Chroococcidiopsis sp. TS-821: one gene and its partner. The protein of the gene in region 1 interacts with the protein of each later gene in a pairwise test. Links are inferred from orthologs where the notes say so. Each region holds a gene or a part of one and is shown on either strand. Other genes may lie near its edges.

The links.
Region 2: the proteins of ftsZ (region 1) and B1A85_RS04425 interact in binary tests that used the Bacillus subtilis proteins (3 or more experiments, as listed by UniProt). The link is inferred for Chroococcidiopsis sp. TS-821 from one-to-one orthologs.

The regions. Positions count from the first base shown.
Region 1 is NZ_MVDI01000001.1:1,213,286-1,222,022, reverse strand. Bases 5,137-8,054 are described here. They hold ftsZ (cell division protein FtsZ), read right to left. Parts: upstream 7,273-8,054; coding sequence 6,001-7,272; downstream 5,137-6,000. Other genes in these bases: gshB (glutathione synthase), read left to right, coding at 5,137-5,973. In the rest of the region: molecular chaperone DnaK, read left to right, coding at 1-1,721; molecular chaperone DnaJ, read left to right, coding at 1,971-3,098; B1A85_RS05560 (sulfurtransferase TusA family protein), read left to right, coding at 3,095-3,385; small ribosomal subunit biogenesis GTPase RsgA, read left to right, coding at 3,453-4,541; grxC (glutaredoxin 3), read left to right, coding at 4,734-4,994; more of gshB, read left to right, coding at 5,002-5,136; B1A85_RS05535 (cell division protein FtsQ/DivIB), read right to left, coding at 8,183-8,737. UniProt on the Bacillus subtilis protein: Essential cell division protein that forms a contractile ring structure (Z ring) at the future cell division site. The regulation of the ring assembly controls the timing and the location of cell division.
Region 2 is NZ_MVDI01000001.1:949,860-958,644, reverse strand. What follows is about bases 2,879-5,844. They hold B1A85_RS04425 (cell division protein SepF), read left to right. Parts: upstream 2,879-4,046; coding sequence 4,047-4,643; downstream 4,644-5,844. Other genes in these bases: B1A85_RS04415 (RNA helicase), read left to right, coding at 5,624-5,844; proC (pyrroline-5-carboxylate reductase), read left to right, coding at 4,708-5,520; B1A85_RS04430 (YggS family pyridoxal phosphate-dependent enzyme), read left to right, coding at 2,975-3,670; pipX (transcriptional coactivator PipX), read left to right, coding at 2,879-2,978. Also shown: B1A85_RS04450 (energy-coupling factor transporter transmembrane protein EcfT), read left to right, coding at 1-574; B1A85_RS04445 (anthranilate synthase component I), read left to right, coding at 575-2,038; acpS (holo-ACP synthase), read left to right, coding at 2,121-2,510; more of pipX, read left to right, coding at 2,709-2,878; more of B1A85_RS04415, read left to right, coding at 5,845-8,302; B1A85_RS04410 (cytochrome-c peroxidase), read right to left, coding at 8,372-8,785. UniProt on the Bacillus subtilis protein: Cell division protein that is part of the divisome complex and is recruited early to the Z-ring. Probably stimulates Z-ring formation, perhaps through the cross-linking of FtsZ protofilaments. Its function overlaps with FtsA.

The DNA of each region.
Region 1 (8,737 bases):
TGCCATACAAATGTATTAAAGGTCGCGATGATACGGTTGACGTCCAAATCCGCGATCGCACCTACACTCCTCAAGAAATTTCCGCAATGATTTTATGGAAGCTCAAACAAGATGCCGAAAGTTTTTTAGGTGAAGCGATCGCCCAAGCAGTGATTACAGTCCCAGCATACTTTACGGATGCTCAACGTCAAGCCACCCAAGACGCAGGTACAATTGCTGGGTTAGAAGTGCTGCGCATTATCAATGAACCTACCGCAGCAGCTTTAGCTTACGGCTTGGACAAACTCGAACAAGAGCAAAAAATTCTCGTATTTGACCTTGGCGGTGGCACTTTCGATGTTTCGATCTTACAACTCGGCGACGGTGTCTTTGAAGTCAAAGCAACTGCTGGTAACAATCATCTCGGTGGTGATGACTTTGATAGCTGTATTGTCAACTGGATGCTCGCCTGTTTTCGCGAACAAGAAAAGATTGATTTATCTGCAGACAAAATGGCACTACAGCGGTTGCGAGAAGCTGCTGAGAAAGCCAAAATCGAACTTTCAACGCTGGGTACGACATCAATCAATCTCCCGTTTATCACGGCTGATGCAAGCGGTCCGAAACACTTAGAAATGGAACTCACTCGTGCCAAATTTGAAGAGTTAGTCAACCATTTAATTGCCGCGACAATTCAACCGATGAGTCAGGCGTTGAAAGATAGTGGCTTACAACCTGCTGATATTGACCGCATTATTTTGGTTGGTGGTTCCACGCGCATTCCAGCAGTAACTAATGCCGTGCAAAAGTTTTTCAACGGCAAAACTCCAGAACGTTCGGTCAATCCAGATGAAGCTGTAGCTTTGGGCGCAGCAATTCAAGGCGGGGTATTAGGCGGTGAAGTTGAAGATGTTTTACTGTTAGATGTCACCCCTCTTTCGCTCGGAATCGAGACACTCGGAGAAGTCTTTACAAAAGTTATCGAACGCAATACAACTATCCCAACGAGTAAGTCGCAGGTTTTTTCCACAGCAACTGATGGTCAATCATCAGTAGAAATTCACGTGCTTCAGGGAGAACGCCCGTTAGCCAAAGACAACAAAAGTCTTGGCAAATTCCTCTTAACTGGAATTCCCCCCGCGCCACGAGGAATCCCACAAATTGAGGTATCGTTCGAAATTGATGTTAATGGTATTTTGAAAGTTTCGGCTCAAGACAAAGGTACAGGGCGCGAACAAAGTATTCGCATCACCAATACTGGTGGCTTAAGCGCCGCCGAAATCGAACAAATGCGCCAAGAGGCAGAAATCTATGCGGAACAGGATAAAAAGCGTATAGAATTGATCGCTTTGCGCAACCAAGCGGAGGATTTATTATACAGCTACGAAGCAACGTTAAAGGACAACGAACACTTGATCGGCGATCGCCTAAAACTGGAAGTTAGTCAGAAAGCTGAGGAACTACGCATTGCCTTTGCTGAAGAAATCACAGTAGAAAAAGCCAAGCAAATTTTGCATAACTTCCAGCAAACACTATATGCGGTTGGTACAGAGGTCTATAACAATGCTGACAAAGCACTAAATCAACAAATCAGCACTGAAGAAAGCGAGCTCTCGGCGCACAACAGCGATCTCGAAGCTGGCAATTTAAGCACCGCAGATAATGCTACTGTTGCAGAAGAATACAATTTTGATTTTGATGAAGATTACACGGTGACAGCTGACTATGAAGCAATTGAATAACAACTGACTGAAATATAGGCAGAAGATAAAGGCTGATGATTGGTCATTGGTAGCTGGTAATTGCTAAACTGCGGCAAGACTTATCAATTATGACCTGTTAGCAACCTAAAGTATGATACAACGCAATGACGATTGCTTACTTATCGCTATCCCACTAAGGTTGTAGTATGGGAATAATGACTAAATGGTCAATAATCTAAAATAAATTAAGAATTATATAAATACTAACCTCAAGCAAAGCAGCGCTTTATGGCCCGCGACTACTACGAAATTTTAGGTGTTTCTCGTAACGCCGACAAAGAAGAAATCAAGCGCGCCTATCGGCGATTAGCCCGCAAGTATCACCCAGATGTGAACAAAGAAGCGGGAGCAGAGGAGCGCTTTAAAGAAATTAATCGGGCTTACGAAGTGCTTTCTGAACCCGAAACCCGCGCGCGTTACGATCGCTTTGGCGAAGCTGGTGTTGCCGGTGGAGTTGGAGTTGGCGGATTCCAAGATATGGGCGACATGGGCGGCTTTGCCGATTTGTTTGAAAGTTTCTTTAGCGGTTTTGCCGGTGCAGGACAAACGCGATCGCGGCGTAGTGGTCCGGTTCGCGGTGACGATCTGCGGCTGGATCTCAAACTAGAGTTTCGCGAAGCTGTTTTTGGTGGCGAAAAAGAAATCCGCATTTCGCACTTGGAAACGTGTGAAGTTTGTAATGGTTCGGGAGCAAAACCAGGAACTCGACCCCGTAGTTGTTCAACGTGTAGTGGTTCAGGTCAAGTGCGGCGCGTAACGCGTACGCCATTTGGTAGTTTTACGCAAGTGTCAACGTGTCCTACGTGTAATGGCACAGGACAGACGATCGAAGAAAAGTGCGATGCTTGTGAAGGGAATGGCGTCCGCCAAGTTACTAAGAAACTAAAAATTACAATTCCGGCTGGGGTAGACAACGGGACGCGGTTGCGGATCTCTGGTGAAGGCGATGCTGGTCAGCGCGGCGGGCCTCCGGGAGATTTATACGTTTATTTATTTGTAAATGAAGATGCAGAATTTCAGCGCGAAGGCATCAACATTCTCTCAGAGGTCAAAATTAGCTATCTCCAAGCAATTTTGGGCTGTCGAATACAGGTAAATACGGTTGATGGACCGCAAGAACTCGTCATACCAGCAGGAACGCAACCGAATACGGTAATTACACTAGAAAATCATGGTGTCCCGCGCTTAGGTAATCCCGTAAGTCGCGGCGATCATTTGATTACAATTTTGATTGACATTCCTACGAAGATTACGACAGAAGAAAGAGAACTCTTGGAAAAATTAGCTAAAATTAAGGGCGATCGCACTGGTAAAGGTGGTCTAGAAGGGTTTTTAGGAAATCTGTTCCAGCGATGAATCAAACGGCGCTATCTCAACCGCACGCGCAACTCGATTTGCGCGGGACTCCTTGTCCGCTAAACTTTGTTCGGACAAAGTTGCGCTTGGAAAAAATGCCGCCAGGGTCGTGCTTAGAAGTGTGGTTAGATCCTGGCGAGCCGATTGAGCAGGTTCCTGACAGTCTAACGATGGCAGGTTATCCAGTTGAACAGATCGCGGAACGCAATGGCTATTTCGCCCTATTCGTTCGGCGTCCAGGTGATGCCAGTGCGAGCGATCAGCGGTCAGTGGGAGGTCAGGAATGAAATCTAGTTTTCCTGAAGACAGTTGGGCACTCATTTCAGAGTCGCGTACGCATTTCTTAACGCTTGCATGAGCAACGAAGTGACATCGAACGAGAGGCTTAATGACGCTGATGCACCGTTAAGAGGTACAGTCCTAGCCGTCCAAGCTAACTACTATCGAGTCCGCCTAAATCCCTCACCCCACTCTCCGCACCCCTCACCCCTTTTGTTATGTACGCGGCGGGCGCGGTTAAAAAAACTAGGGCAGCAAGTTATGGTAGGCGATCGCGTCGAAATTGTAGAACCTGATTGGGCGGGTGGTAGAGGCGCAATTGCCGGAGTTTTACCGCGAACATCACAATTAGATCGTCCGCCAATTGCGAATGCCGAACAAATTCTTTTAGTTTTTGCTTTGGCAGAACCACCCTTAGAACCCTACCAACTGAGTCGCTTTTTGGTCAAAGCCGAGTCTACAGGACTCGAAGTGCGTTTGTGTTTAAACAAAAGCGATCTACTGACATCAGAACAACAGCAACAATGGCGCGATCGCCTACAGCAATGGGGCTATCAACCCGTGTTGATCAGCGTACGTGATGGAAGTGGTATTTCAGAAGTTCGCAATCTGCTCAAAGCGCGCATTTCCGCGGTGGCTGGACCTTCGGGAGTGGGAAAGTCGAGTTTAATCAATGCCTTGATTCCTACAGTGCACCTGCGAACCAGTGAAGTTTCTGGAAAGCTAAGTCGCGGGCGGCACACGACTCGTCACGTAGAACTTTTTACCCTACCCGACGGTGGATTACTGGCAGATACTCCTGGGTTCAATCAACCGGATTTAACTTGTCGCCCACCCGAGTTAGCAAATTATTTTCCAGAAGCCCGACAGCGACTAGCACAACAAAGTTGTCAATTTAGCGATTGTTTGCACCGCGATGAGCCTAATTGTGCAGTGCGCGGTGATTGGGAACGATACGAGCATTATTTGGTTTTTCTAGAAGAGGCGATCGCCCACCAAGAACAAATCAATCAGCAAGCTGACCCTGAGTCGAGTGTGAAACTGAAAACAAAGCGCGGTAAAAGACAATACGAACCCAAGCTAGAAACAAAATATCGACGGCATTCGCGGCGGACTCAACATCAAGCGCTAGAGCAACTCTATCAAGAAGCCGAGGAGTCGTAGTTTTTATAGAGCGGGGGAGCTGAGGTGCTTCAGGTGCTTCAGGAGAATTTGCGTATAGCTCTCAAGCAGTGAAATAGCATGAATCCTATCCTTTTTTTGATTAATTGATCCCCAGTTACCTTATGTGGCACAGTTTAAAATAAAGTTTAAGAATTATTACTTAGTGGTTTTATTTCAACCTTGAAATAGCTTATGAAGCCTAACATCGAAATTTATACCTGGAGCCGATGCCCTTTTTGTATTCGCGCTAAAGCTTTACTCAAAGAGAAAGGCGTTGAGTTTACAGAATACGTGATTGATGGTGACGAGGTAGCGCGATCGCAAATGGCAAAACGCGCGAATGGTAGACGTTCGGTACCGCAAATTTTCATTAATAATAACCATATCGGCGGCTGTGACGATTTGTACGAATTGGAATTTCAAGGCAAGCTCGATCAACTACTAGCAGCGTAAAAAAGCAATGAAACTTGCCTTTATTATTGATCCCATTGCGCAGCTCGATCCAGGGCACGACACGAGTATCGCTTTGATGGAAGCCGCACAAGCCCTCGGTCATGCGGTTTGGATAACGCAAGCAAATCTTTTGAGTGTCGTAGCAGGTAAAGCTTGGGCTGTGTTAGAACGAGTGCAGCTAAAACCTGTACAACTCGTGCAAGGACGGTGGGTTGCGGAAAATCCTTGGTTTGAGTTGAGCGATCGCACTTTCGCACCCTTAGAAAGCATGGACGCTGTTTTCATGCGCACCGATCCGCCGGTAACGGTTTCCTACCTGTATGCGACGTATATTTTAGATTACATCGATCCTGCCAAAACTTTAGTGATCAACGATCCCCAAGGAATCAGAGCCGCCAATGAAAAGATGTACGCGCTACAATTTACTGACTGGATTCCAGAGACAATTGTTAGTTCTGACAAACAAACAATTCGCGAGTTTGTCGAGGCACAAGGTGCAGCAATTCTTAAGCCTTTGGGAAACAAAGCAGGAGAAGGAATTCTCTATTTAGAAGCTAGCGATCGCAATTTTAACTCGATGGTTGAGTTGAGTACCTTGCAAGGCAGCGTACCCGTTATGGTACAAACTTACCTACCTGCTGCCAAAGAAGGTGATAAAAGAATTATTCTCCTTGATGGTAAACCCATAGGCGCGCTCAATCGACTGTCTTCAGGAAATGAGTTTCGCAACAATATGGCAGCAGGCGGAACTGTGGCTCAAATTGGCATCACTGAGCGCGAGCAATCAATGTGCGCCGATATCGCGAAGAAATTGCACCAAGACGGCTTGTATTTTGTGGGAATCGATGTGATTGGCGGTTACCTCACCGAAGTCAACGTCACAAGTCCCACAGGTATTCGGGAAATCGATCGCCTAGAAGACATTCGCTTGGGCGAACAGGTCATTCAGTGGCTGGAGTTAAAAGCGGTGGGGGCGTAGACGCGGCTTTAACGTCTACGCTTCGTCTCAAGACCGAGGATTGCGCCTTCTTTGAAGAAACTCAGGAATATCTAAACCTGGCTTTTCTACAGTTTCTATCTCAATTGTGGGAGAAGATGGCGCACTTGGTGTAGCTTGTGGTTGCGGCTTGGAGATGACTCGCGCACTTGCTTGTGATTCAGCGGTAGTTTCTGTAGAAAATCCTGTAGCAATTACTGTAATTCGTATTTCACCTTGTAGTTTTTCGTCAATAACGGCACCAAAAATAATATTGGCGTTGGGGTCTACGACTTCATAAATTGTTTCCGCTGCGGCATTGACTTCGTGTAAAGTTAAATCGTGACCGCCAGTAATATTAAAAACGACGCCTTTGGCTCCCTCGATTGATGATTCGAGAAGCGGCGACGAAATTGCTGCGTTTGCGGCTTCTCTAGCGCGCGATTTGCCAGAACCAATGCCAATTCCCATCAACGCTGAACCTGCGTCTGCCATAATGGCGCGGACATCTGCAAAGTCAACGTTTACTAACCCTGGGATGGTGATAATATCAGAAATTCCTTGTACGCCCTGCCGGAGGATATCATCCGCAATCCGAAAAGCTTCTTGTACCGGCGTTTGCTCTGAAATAACAGATAGCAGTTTATCGTTGGGGATGACAATTAGCGTATCGACGCGGCTTTGCAGTGCCTCGATCCCCTGTTCAGCTTGTGCAGTACGCCGCCGCCCTTCAAACATAAAAGGACGCGTAATCACTCCAACAGTCAGTGCGCCTAATTCTTTTGCGACTTCTGCTACGATTGGTGCTGCACCAGTTCCTGTCCCACCGCCCATACCTGCAGTAATAAATACAAGGTCAGCATTTTCTAAAGCTGCAGCAATTTCCTCGCGTGATTCTTCAGCAGCTTTTTGACCAATCGCCGGATTACCACCTGCGCCTAGACCGCGCGTTAGCTTTTGTCCAATTTGTAACCGCCGATTTGCTGATGTATTTGTTAAAGCCTGAGCATCTGTATTGATTGACCAAAACTCAATACCGCTCACTTCGCTAGCAATCATCCGGTTAACTGCATTGCCACCTCCTCCACCAACACCAATAACTTTAATATTGGCAACTCGACCTGGCACAATATCATCGAATTGACTGTCTGGTTCAGGAACTCCTTTGGAATCGTAATTCTGCCCAAAATGAATTCCTGAAGAGTTAAAAGGGTTGTTCGAGTTGACAGTCAGTGAATAGCTTGGCTGTCCTGCAGATTGTGAGCTTTGATCGCTACGCTCTCTTTTACTATTAAGCACCATTGGCATGAACAAGGGTATGTAAACAACTTTTTAGATGTGATTCGGCTAAGAGTCTACTATAGGTTGACCGCCTCTGACTCTGCCATCGATCTGCGGTATGACTGTAAATGTCGCTCTATTGCAAGAAATTAATATTGTTACTAGTGTAAATAGAGTCAATACAATAATCCAATTAATGCAGTGATTTATAAAAAACGTAAGTGTAGGCAGATTACTCGTTCTTCTAATGAGTGTTCCTAATCGGAATAATATTGGGTTTGCTGATAAATAGCAAATCTCATAGCAAAGTACTTGCGGTTGCGTATTAAGTTTTAACAATTGATTGAGTTGAACCTAATTAATAGGGTTAATAACTTCCACCTTTGTAGGTTATCTACTTTTCGAGTCAAAGTGTCAAGCTAACAGTTCTGATGAAACAAGCTTAATTAGTGGGATTGTCACGCTCCTTTGATTAGCGATGAGTTGGCAGTTGGTTCGTGAGACTTGCTGTTAAATCTTGTCATGTCGTTGGCTTTGCTTTCAAATAGCTTTTACGTTTTCCTGTACTACTATACAGTTGTTCGTTTGATCGCTCGGCGGCTTTCGACGATGATTGAGAAGGCGAAACGCTGCCAAAAACTAGCCTACACTATTTTCCTTGTCAACTTAATTAAAAAATACAAAAATGCATCTTGGTCGTCTTCTTTTAAAGAAAATCAACAATTTTTACTTTGATAAACAATAATTTTAAGCATAGCTTTGTCAATACTAAAACTTTATTTAAGCAGTTTACTGTGCTTGCTTCACTAGATAGTCAACTATTAACTTTGAGGAACATTGTATGTAAAAAAATACAAAAGTAGTTTTCTTTGTCAAAAAGAAAACTTATGAAACTTACTTATATATCTTGACAATATTGGCATCAACCTCACTATTGTGGAGTATCAGGATTAACCGTTTCTACGTGGTTCATTTGTACTGTAGGAGCATCGGGATTGGAAAGATCAATGTAAGCAATTTGACTAGGATTTAATTGTTGAGGAAGTTGCCGCATTTGATCGAGGACTCGTAGCTGCTGGTTTAGTCTCGAAGTATAGGCACCAAGATGCACGATTCCTAATTCAGTTTTAAGAATAATATTAGTAGGATCTTGACAGTCGACTTCAGTAATTTTGACTGGACTACGACTAACACTTTGATATAGAGAAGCCCAATAAGATTGATAGCGCTCCCAAGGACCAATGACTCTTAACTGTGGCAGTTTCAAATTTGAAGATTGGGCAGCATAAGTTTGAAAAGGAATCCACACTCCCTGAGCATCGACAAATCCCATATTAGCTTGCGCGTCGGTTGTTATAGTTTGGGGTGGTTTAATGTAGGCGATCGCCACCGGAATTCTTTCGCTAACTTGGACGTGTAAACCTGGGGGAAACAATTCGCGCGTGACATTCGCATTTGCGATCGTAGGTTGCGATTCTAGTGTCGT
Region 2 (8,785 bases), 260 kb from region 1 along the record:
TGATGAGTTAAGTTTTATTCCACAACCTTCGGATTATCAGTACGTTCTCTTTCAGCGCGGACCAATTACTGTCACCCGTCGTTCTTTGGTTTTAGCAATTCGCTTAAGTACGATTCTGTTTACTTTGATTTACAGTACTAATTTATTTTTATTGACAACTGCTCCTGAGGAAATTACCGCTGGAATCGAAAGCTTGATGCGACCTTTACGCTGGTTCAAACTTCCTGTAACAGAAATTGCCTTAACGTTGACGCTAGCACTACGGTTTATTCCCTTAGTTTTAGAAGAAGTACAGAATTTAGCACGTTCAGTGCGGACGCGGGCAATTAATTGGAAAAAACTAGGGCTTAAAGGTGCGGTCAAAGTCTGGATGATGGTAGCAGAACGATTGCTAGAGAATCTCTTACTCCGAGCCGAACAGATGGCTAATGCGATGATGGTACGCGGTTTTACAAGTCCGAACGAACATCGCGTACAATGGCACGCTCTACACTTAAGAAGCCGTGACTGGATTGCCATAATATGTTTAATAGCTTTTTGGAGTGCAAGATTTGTTTGGGGTAACGAAGCATAAATGCAACCGTGGTATTGGCGATCGCTTCCTCTCAAAAATCGCACTGGTACGCAGATTTTTGCTGCCTTGTTTGCACAAGATACAATTGCAGCGCTGTTAGAAAGTCCTTATCCGTCGCCACCAGACCGCTTACCCCAAGCTCGCTATTCGCTCTGTGCAGGTAAACCTCGGACAATTAACGGTTGTCTCCAAATGTGGATTCCAGCAGTCGGCGAAGTTCTACCTTGTCTTCGTCAGCGGCTTCTGAGTGCTGCAAATCAGCTTGTGGTACCTCCTCACTCGACGCTGCCATTTACGGGAGGTTGGCTAGGGTGGTTAGGCTATGACTTAGCCTGGGAAATTGAAAGACTGCCGACTCTCAAGCAAGATTCCTTACCATTTCCGGTAGCATTTTGGTATGAACCTGAATGCTTTGCAGTCCTCGACCATTGGCAGCAAATCCTTTATCTCGCAACCTCCGATCCGCAACAATTAGACCAGTTAGAACATCATCTAGTAGAATCTCCCTCTACCCCTTTGCTTGCGCCAGTCACCTCAACGAGGGGAACCCCCGCACGGCGCAGGCTCCTTTGCTCCTCTGCTCCTTTGCCCCCCTACCCCCCATCTTTACCACACTTCCTGACTTCTCAGACCGAGTACGAAAACATCGTCTGGCGTGCTAAAAAGTATATTCAAGCTGGAGATATTTTTCAGGCAAATCTTTCGCTGCGGTTTGAAACAGAAACAATAGCCTCAGGCTGGGAAATTTATCAAACATTACACAAAATCAATCCGTCACCGTTTGCGAGTTACTGGCGATCGCCTTGGGGAGAAATCGCGAGTTGCTCTCCAGAAAGATTAGTACAGCTTGTCGGACAACAAGCAACAACACGACCTATTGCTGGAACGAGACCGCGCGGTACGACACCTGAAAGCGATCGCCAGCTTGCCCAAGAGTTACGTTCAAACACTAAAGAACGCGCTGAACACATCATGCTCGTCGATCTCGAACGCAATGATTTAGGGCGCGTGTGTACCTGGGGTTCAGTCGTGGTTGATGAATTACTCGCGATCGAGCGCTACAGCCACGTGATGCATCTTGTCAGTAATATTAAAGGCACTTTGAAAGCAGACTACAGCCCGATTGATTTAATTCAAGCAATGTTTCCTGGTGGAACGATTACCGGTTGCCCAAAAGTCCGCTGTATGGAAATTATTGAAGAACTTGAACCTGTCCGCCGCAACTTATTTTATGGTTCGTGTGGTTATCTTGATTGGCGCGGTAACATAGACTTGAATATCTTAATTCGCACACTTCTATTAGCTCCAACGTCTTCTACAACGACACCTGCCACTCTAAAAGTTTGGGGTCAAGTTGGCGCCGGGATCGTAGCTGATAGCAACCCAGAAAAAGAATGGCACGAATCGCTGTATAAAGCGCAAGCACAACTTGCCGCACTGAATCAAACTAGGGGTGAGGAGTGAGTGGTTAGTGGCTAGTTTTAAGTTTTGAATAGATTTTCCTCTGCTACATGCTCCTAACCCCCGACCCCTGACCTCTACTATAATGATTCGACTAGGAACTGATATTGTTTATATTCCACGCATTCAAGCGGCGCTAGAGCGGTTTGGCGATCGCTTCTTACACCGCGTGTATACTGCAACCGAACAATATGATTGTGGATACGCAATCAATTCACCAAGTCGTCCTTCAATTCATCAGTTAGCTGGGCGTTGGGCGGCGAAAGAAGCAGTGACAAAGGCACTAGCTACAGGTTGGCGAGGTATTAATTACACTGAAATTGAAATTCAGCGTCAAATGAGTGGCGCACCTACAGTATACTTACACGGGAAAGCCGCAGCATTAGTTGCAACTTGGAATAACTTCTCTTGGCAATTGAGTTTAAGTCACGACCGCGACTATGCGATCGCAGTAGCAATTCTGATTTATGAGTAAGCGAGTGAAAGTTAACAAAACTAAGCAGCAGGGTAATTGCAGCTATCGGCAATTAGCACCAAGTTTATCCTACAACTTAGCTTGTTTCACCGATTATTCATAACCCAACAGTAGAATACCGACCCCAAATCAAGATATTATCAGCACTGTGAATTAGGTAGTCTCAACAAAGCAAAATCTTCGACATACCAAGAGGGAATGAGTACAGAACATTACATCAATCATCCAAATTTCGGTCTATTGTACAGAGTCTGTTTTGTTGAGGAACACCAGGAACTGTTTACGACGCTTTATGCGCAAAGACTATTTTTTTTGGTATCGACGACAACATCAGGAATGAAGTTTGAACCAATTGGTCGCTCAGAAGCTCGTTTATTGTTAGAAAATCGCCTACGAATGCTACGCCGTACCGGACAAACTCAAGAATACGAACAGCTACAAACAATTTTGCAACGTACCTTCCAATGAGTTCGATTGCTGAACGGATTGCCGAAATCCGCGAAAAACTGCCACATACAGTCCGCTTAATTGCTGTCACTAAGCAAGTCTCGGTTGCAGCGATGCGAGAAGCTTATACAGCCGGAATCCGAGATTTTGGTGAAAGTCGCGTTCAAGAAGCCGCAAGCAAACAAGCACAGCTACAAGATTTAACCGATGTCACTTGGCACATGATCGGACGGTTGCAGACAAACAAAGCCAAAAAAGCTTTAGAACAATTTCAATGGATTCATTCGGTTGATAGCTTAAAGCTAGCACAACGCTTAAACCAACTAGCGATGCAGATGTCGTGTCAGCCAAAGGTATGTTTGCAGGTCAAATGGCTCAGCGATCCCAATAAAACAGGATGGAGCGTGTCTGAACTGCTTCAAGATTTACCCGCACTGAATGCATGCGATCGCTTAGATATTCAAGGTTTGATGACAATTCCACCCTTAGGATTGAGTGATTTAGAAATTCTTAATCTTTTTGAACAGACGCGCGAACTGGCGACACGCATTCAAAAACAACACTGGTCTAATATGCCAATGCAACATCTTTCTATGGGAATGTCTGACGATTATCTCCTTGCAGTGCAAGCTGGAGCAACGATGGTGAGACTAGGGCGTATTTTATTTGGGGCAAGACCAAAGATATCAAATACTACCGAATCTGAAAGTTAATTGTTGGCGCGTAGCATGAATTTAACTAAACAGTACGAAAAGTTCAGTGGGATCGCGGTTGAAGTACAGGCAAAAAAGATAGTATTAACCAGAGCACTATGCAATTTCGATCGAAGGCAACGAGTTAAGTTTTTAACTTTTGAATGCTAGATACTCTCTAAAAGAGCTTTTCTCAATCAAAAGTGCTGCAAATTCGGGAGAAATCCTGCGTGCGCTAACGCACTCCAAAATCGAAAATCTCGTTGAGGGTAAGACCAAAATAAACAATGAATTAGGAGTAGCGTGACCTAAATTAATCGATATCGCATTTCTACTTGATTAAAATAAGTTTTCCCAGTTAACTAGATAGTTGTGAATAGACAGGGAGAGTGAAACAGTGAGCAAAATTTTTACGAAGATCAAAAAGATTGTTGGATTAGACGAAGATCCGTATATTGACGATGATATTGAATACGAAGTCGATGATAACGGTTACCGCCACACTTACCAGACTGAAACTCCGCAACCAGTCGAAGAAGAATTTCGTCCGCGGCGGCGCGTACGTGAAAGAATTACACTAGAACCTAATCACGAAGTAGGAGCAGCTTCGATGAATAACGTGATCGGCATGCATGAGGCTGGAAATCGGATGTATGAAGTGATCGTGATGGAACCCCGCTCGTTTGAAGAAATGCCACAAGCGATTCAAGCTTTACGCGAGCGTAAGTCGGTTGTTCTTAACCTGACAATGATGGACCCCGATTTAGCTCAACGCGCAGTTGACTTTGTTGCTGGGGGAACTTATGCAATTGACGGTCATCAAGAGCGTGTCGGCGATAGTATTTTTCTATTCACTCCTATTTGCGTCCAAGTGACAACGCAGTCGGGAGTCGTGCAGGAAGTTCCTCAAACGCAAGTGCGTACAGAACGGACAACAACGGTCAACAGCCACGTTTGGTCAGCAGATTCGACTCGAATCGCGCAGTCAAGTTAAACTCGCACTTTGAATTTAACTTATTGCATTTGCTACTACCATTGTCAACACAGGAATTGTTCAGTTGTCTGTTAAGCTTGGCATGATTGGTGGCGGGGTAATGGGAGAAGCGCTCTTATCCCGCTTGATTTCTCAAAACGTTTATCAACCAACCGAGGTGATTGTCGGCGAGAAATCACCAGAACGACGCGATTACCTAGCGCAACAATACGGTGTATCGGTTATAGAAGATAATCGAGTTGTTGCGCAGCAAGCATCTACAATTCTCTTGGCGATCAAACCGCAAGTTTTCGCCGCCGTTACAGCCGAGCTAGGCGAAGCTTTTCTAGCATCAACGCCGTTGATAGTTTCAATTTTAGCAGGAGTTTCGCTGTCGCAGTTAGAAACGGCTTTTCCCCAACTTCCTGTCATTCGCGCCATGCCTAATACGCCTGCCACTGTAGGCGCTGGGATGACTGCATTTGCATTGGGGTCGCGTGCCAGTGCGCGTGACAAACAAACAGCCCAGCAGATGTTTTCTGCGGTCGGAGAAGTCGTAGAAGTTCCAGAAACGCTGATGGATGCAGTCACAGGATTATCAGGCTCAGGACCTGCGTATGTTGCCCTACTCGTCGAGGCGCTATCCGATGGTGGCGTTGCTGCTGGTTTACCGCGAGCGATCGCTACTCAACTTGCACTGCAAACTGTACGCGGAACAGTGCAATTGTTACAAGAAACAAAAATGCATCCAGCTGAACTCAAAGACCGCGTGACAAGTCCAGGAGGCACAACGATCGCCGGAGTTACTGAGCTAGAACGCGGAGGATTTCGGGCGGCGTTGATTGCCGCTGTAAAAGCCGCAGCGCTGCGATCGCAAGAATTAGGCGCAAAGGACTAGAAAAATTCTCTAAGGGTTTTAAGCGTTTATAATTTAATCAAGTCAAGCTGCTCGTCGCTTGCAAGTTAGTCGCATCAGCAAATAGCCAGTTAGTTATTATTGAGTGAACTCGCAACTGTTTCCAACACTAAATTTAGAAAGGATATTTCCGTTTCAACTCGATGAGTTTCAGTTGGCAGCAATTCGAGCATTGAACGCAGGTCGTTCGGTTGTCGTGTGTGCGCCAACAGGTTCGGGAAAAACATTAATTGGCGAATACGCAATTTATCGGGCATTAAGCCGTGGGAAACGGGTTTTCTATACAACTCCACTGAAGGCACTTTCTAATCAAAAACTACGAGATTTTCGCGATCGCTTTGGAGCAGACATGGTAGGACTCCTCACAGGCGATGCTTCCATCAACCGCGATGCGCCAATTGTAGTGATGACTACAGAAATTTTCCGTAATATGCTCTACGGAACGCCTATCGGAGAAGTAGGAACGTCTTTGGTAGATGTCGAAGCTGTCGTTCTCGATGAATGCCACTACATGAACGACCGCCAACGAGGTACTGTTTGGGAAGAATCGATTATTTACTGCCCCTCAACAATTCAATTAGTCGCGCTTTCCGCAACAATTGCCAATAGTCAACAACTCACTGATTGGATCAATCGAGTTCACGGTCCAACAGAGCTCATTTACTCAGAATTTCGCCCAGTTCCTTTAGAATTTTACTTTTGCAACCCTAAAGGGTTATTTCCACTTCTAGACAATAGCAAATCTAAAATCAACCCGCGTTTAAAGCCCAAGCCAGGAAGCAGCGATGCGATTCACGCGAAAGGTGGACGTAGAAATGGGGTGCGACTCGAATCACCAAGTTTGGAATATACGATTTCGCAGTTGGCAGCAAAGGATATGCTACCAGCAATTTACTTTATCTTCAGTCGTCGAGGATGCGACCAAGCTGTTGCCAATTTGGATATGTCGTTAGTTAACTCAGCAGAAGCCGCACAGCTGCGACAACAAATCGATGCGTTTCTCGCCCGCAATCCTGAAGCCGGACGTGCAGGGCAAATTGAACCACTTTATCGCGGTATTGCTGCACACCATGCAGGACTCCTGCCAACTTGGAAAGGGTTAATCGAAGAACTATTCCAGCAAGGACTAATTAAAGTTGTTTTTGCAACCGAAACGCTAGCTGCAGGAATTAATATGCCTGCACGAACAACCGTGATTTCGACGCTTTCTAAGCGTACCGATCGCGGACACCGACTTCTCAATCCCTCCGAATTTCTGCAAATGGCAGGGCGTGCAGGACGTCGTGGCATGGATAAAATTGGTCACGTCGTTACGCTACAAACACCATTTGAAGGTGCTAAAGAAGCTGCGTATCTTGCTACAGCTCAACCCGATCCACTCGTAAGCCAGTTTACACCGAGCTACGGCATGGTGTTAAATTTACTACAAACCCATACACTCGAAGAAGCCAAGGAACTTATCGAACGCAGCTTTGGGCAGTATCTAGCTACATTGTATTTGAAACCACATTATGAGTCCCTTGCCCACCTGCAAGCGCAAGTCGCGCAAATCGAGGCGCAGCTAGAATCTATAGACATGGAACAGGTGGCAAAGTATGAGAAATTACGCCAACGGATTAAAGTAGAACGCCAACTTTTGAAGACACTTCACGAACAAGCGCAAGAAGCACGAGCAGAACAATTAGGTTTAACACTAAGTTTTGCAGTGTCAGGAACGCTATTGAGTCTGCGAGGCAAACACGTTCCTACCGCAACACCCATCCCCGCCGTTTTAGTTGCGAAAACATCAGGTTCGGGTCAAGCACCTTACTTGGTTTGCTTAGGACAAGATAACCGTTGGTATGTCGCAATGACAAGCGATGTTGTCGACTTACATGCAGAGTTACCACGACTAGAAATTGCAGGCGATCTGCTGCCACCAGCAGAAATGCCATTAAAGCCAGGTCAATCGCGGCGGGGAAATCAAGAAACAGCGGCGATCGCGCGGCAAATTCCTAATGTCGCACAATTAAATGCTGCCCCTGAAGTTTTGGCACAACAAGCAAAAGTTGCAGCTTTAGAAGCCCAGTTAGAAGCGCATCCGGTACACAAATCTGATAATCCCGCAACAATCCTCAAGCGCCGCAACAAAATCTTGCAGCTGCAAGCAGAAATAGTCGAACGACAAGCCGAATTAAGTCAATTGTCTCAACATCATTGGGAAGAATTCTTACATTTGATTGAAATTCTGCAACGGTTTGGTTGCTTAAATGAGTTAGTACCAACGCATTTAGGACAAGTCGCAGCAGCAATTCGCGGTGACAATGAGTTATGGCTAGGACTTGCTCTAAGTAGCGGAGAATTCGATCAACTCGATCCGCATCACCTAGCAGCAGCAATTGCAGCCCTTGTAACCGAAAATACCCGTCCAGATAGTTGGGTGCGCTATACTTTAGCTTCTGAAGTCGAAGAAGCCCTCGCCGGATTGCGCTCTATCCGTCGTCAATTATTTCAACTGCAACGCCGTTACAACGTGGCTTTTCCCATTTGGTTGGAATACGACTTAGTAGCATTAGTCGAACAGTGGGCGTTAGGAGTAGAGTGGTCAGAACTTTGCGCGAATACTAGCTTGGATGAAGGCGATGTTGTGCGGCTATTACGCCGGACACTCGATTTGCTATCGCAGATACCTCACATTCCTTATTTATCAGAGGCTTTACAGCGTAACGCCTATCGAGCAATGCAATTACTAGACCGCTTCCCAGTGAATGAAATTGTGGAGTAGTAAGAATCTTTGCCTAAAAAAAAGCAATTAGCGTTGGTTGCTAATTGCTCATGGCTAAAAGCTTCTAGTTCAAGACAAGAAATTTGGTCTACCACGACCACCATTACGACCTACTGCTGGCAGTTCCAACAGCGTACCATCTGTAGCTTGACCCGTACCATCATTCGTAACCGATGCTGTGTCTCCAGGATGTCCGTTAGGAATAAACAGTTGCGGGTGATCGAACGGAGCTTTATCCAACCGCACGCGCTCGTCAGTTAGCGCTTTAAGGAATTCCACTAAGTCATCTTTATCTTGCTCGCTTAAGTTCAGATTTTCGATATCTGGGTCTAAGTTGTTGATATTTTCCTCGTGGAAATCGCCACCGCGATTGTAAAAATCAATGACTTGCCGCAGTGTTAATTGTCCGCCGTTGTGGAAGTAAGGAGCAGTAAGTTCAATGTTACGTAGTCCTGGAGTTTTGAATGCACCATCGACGGCAAC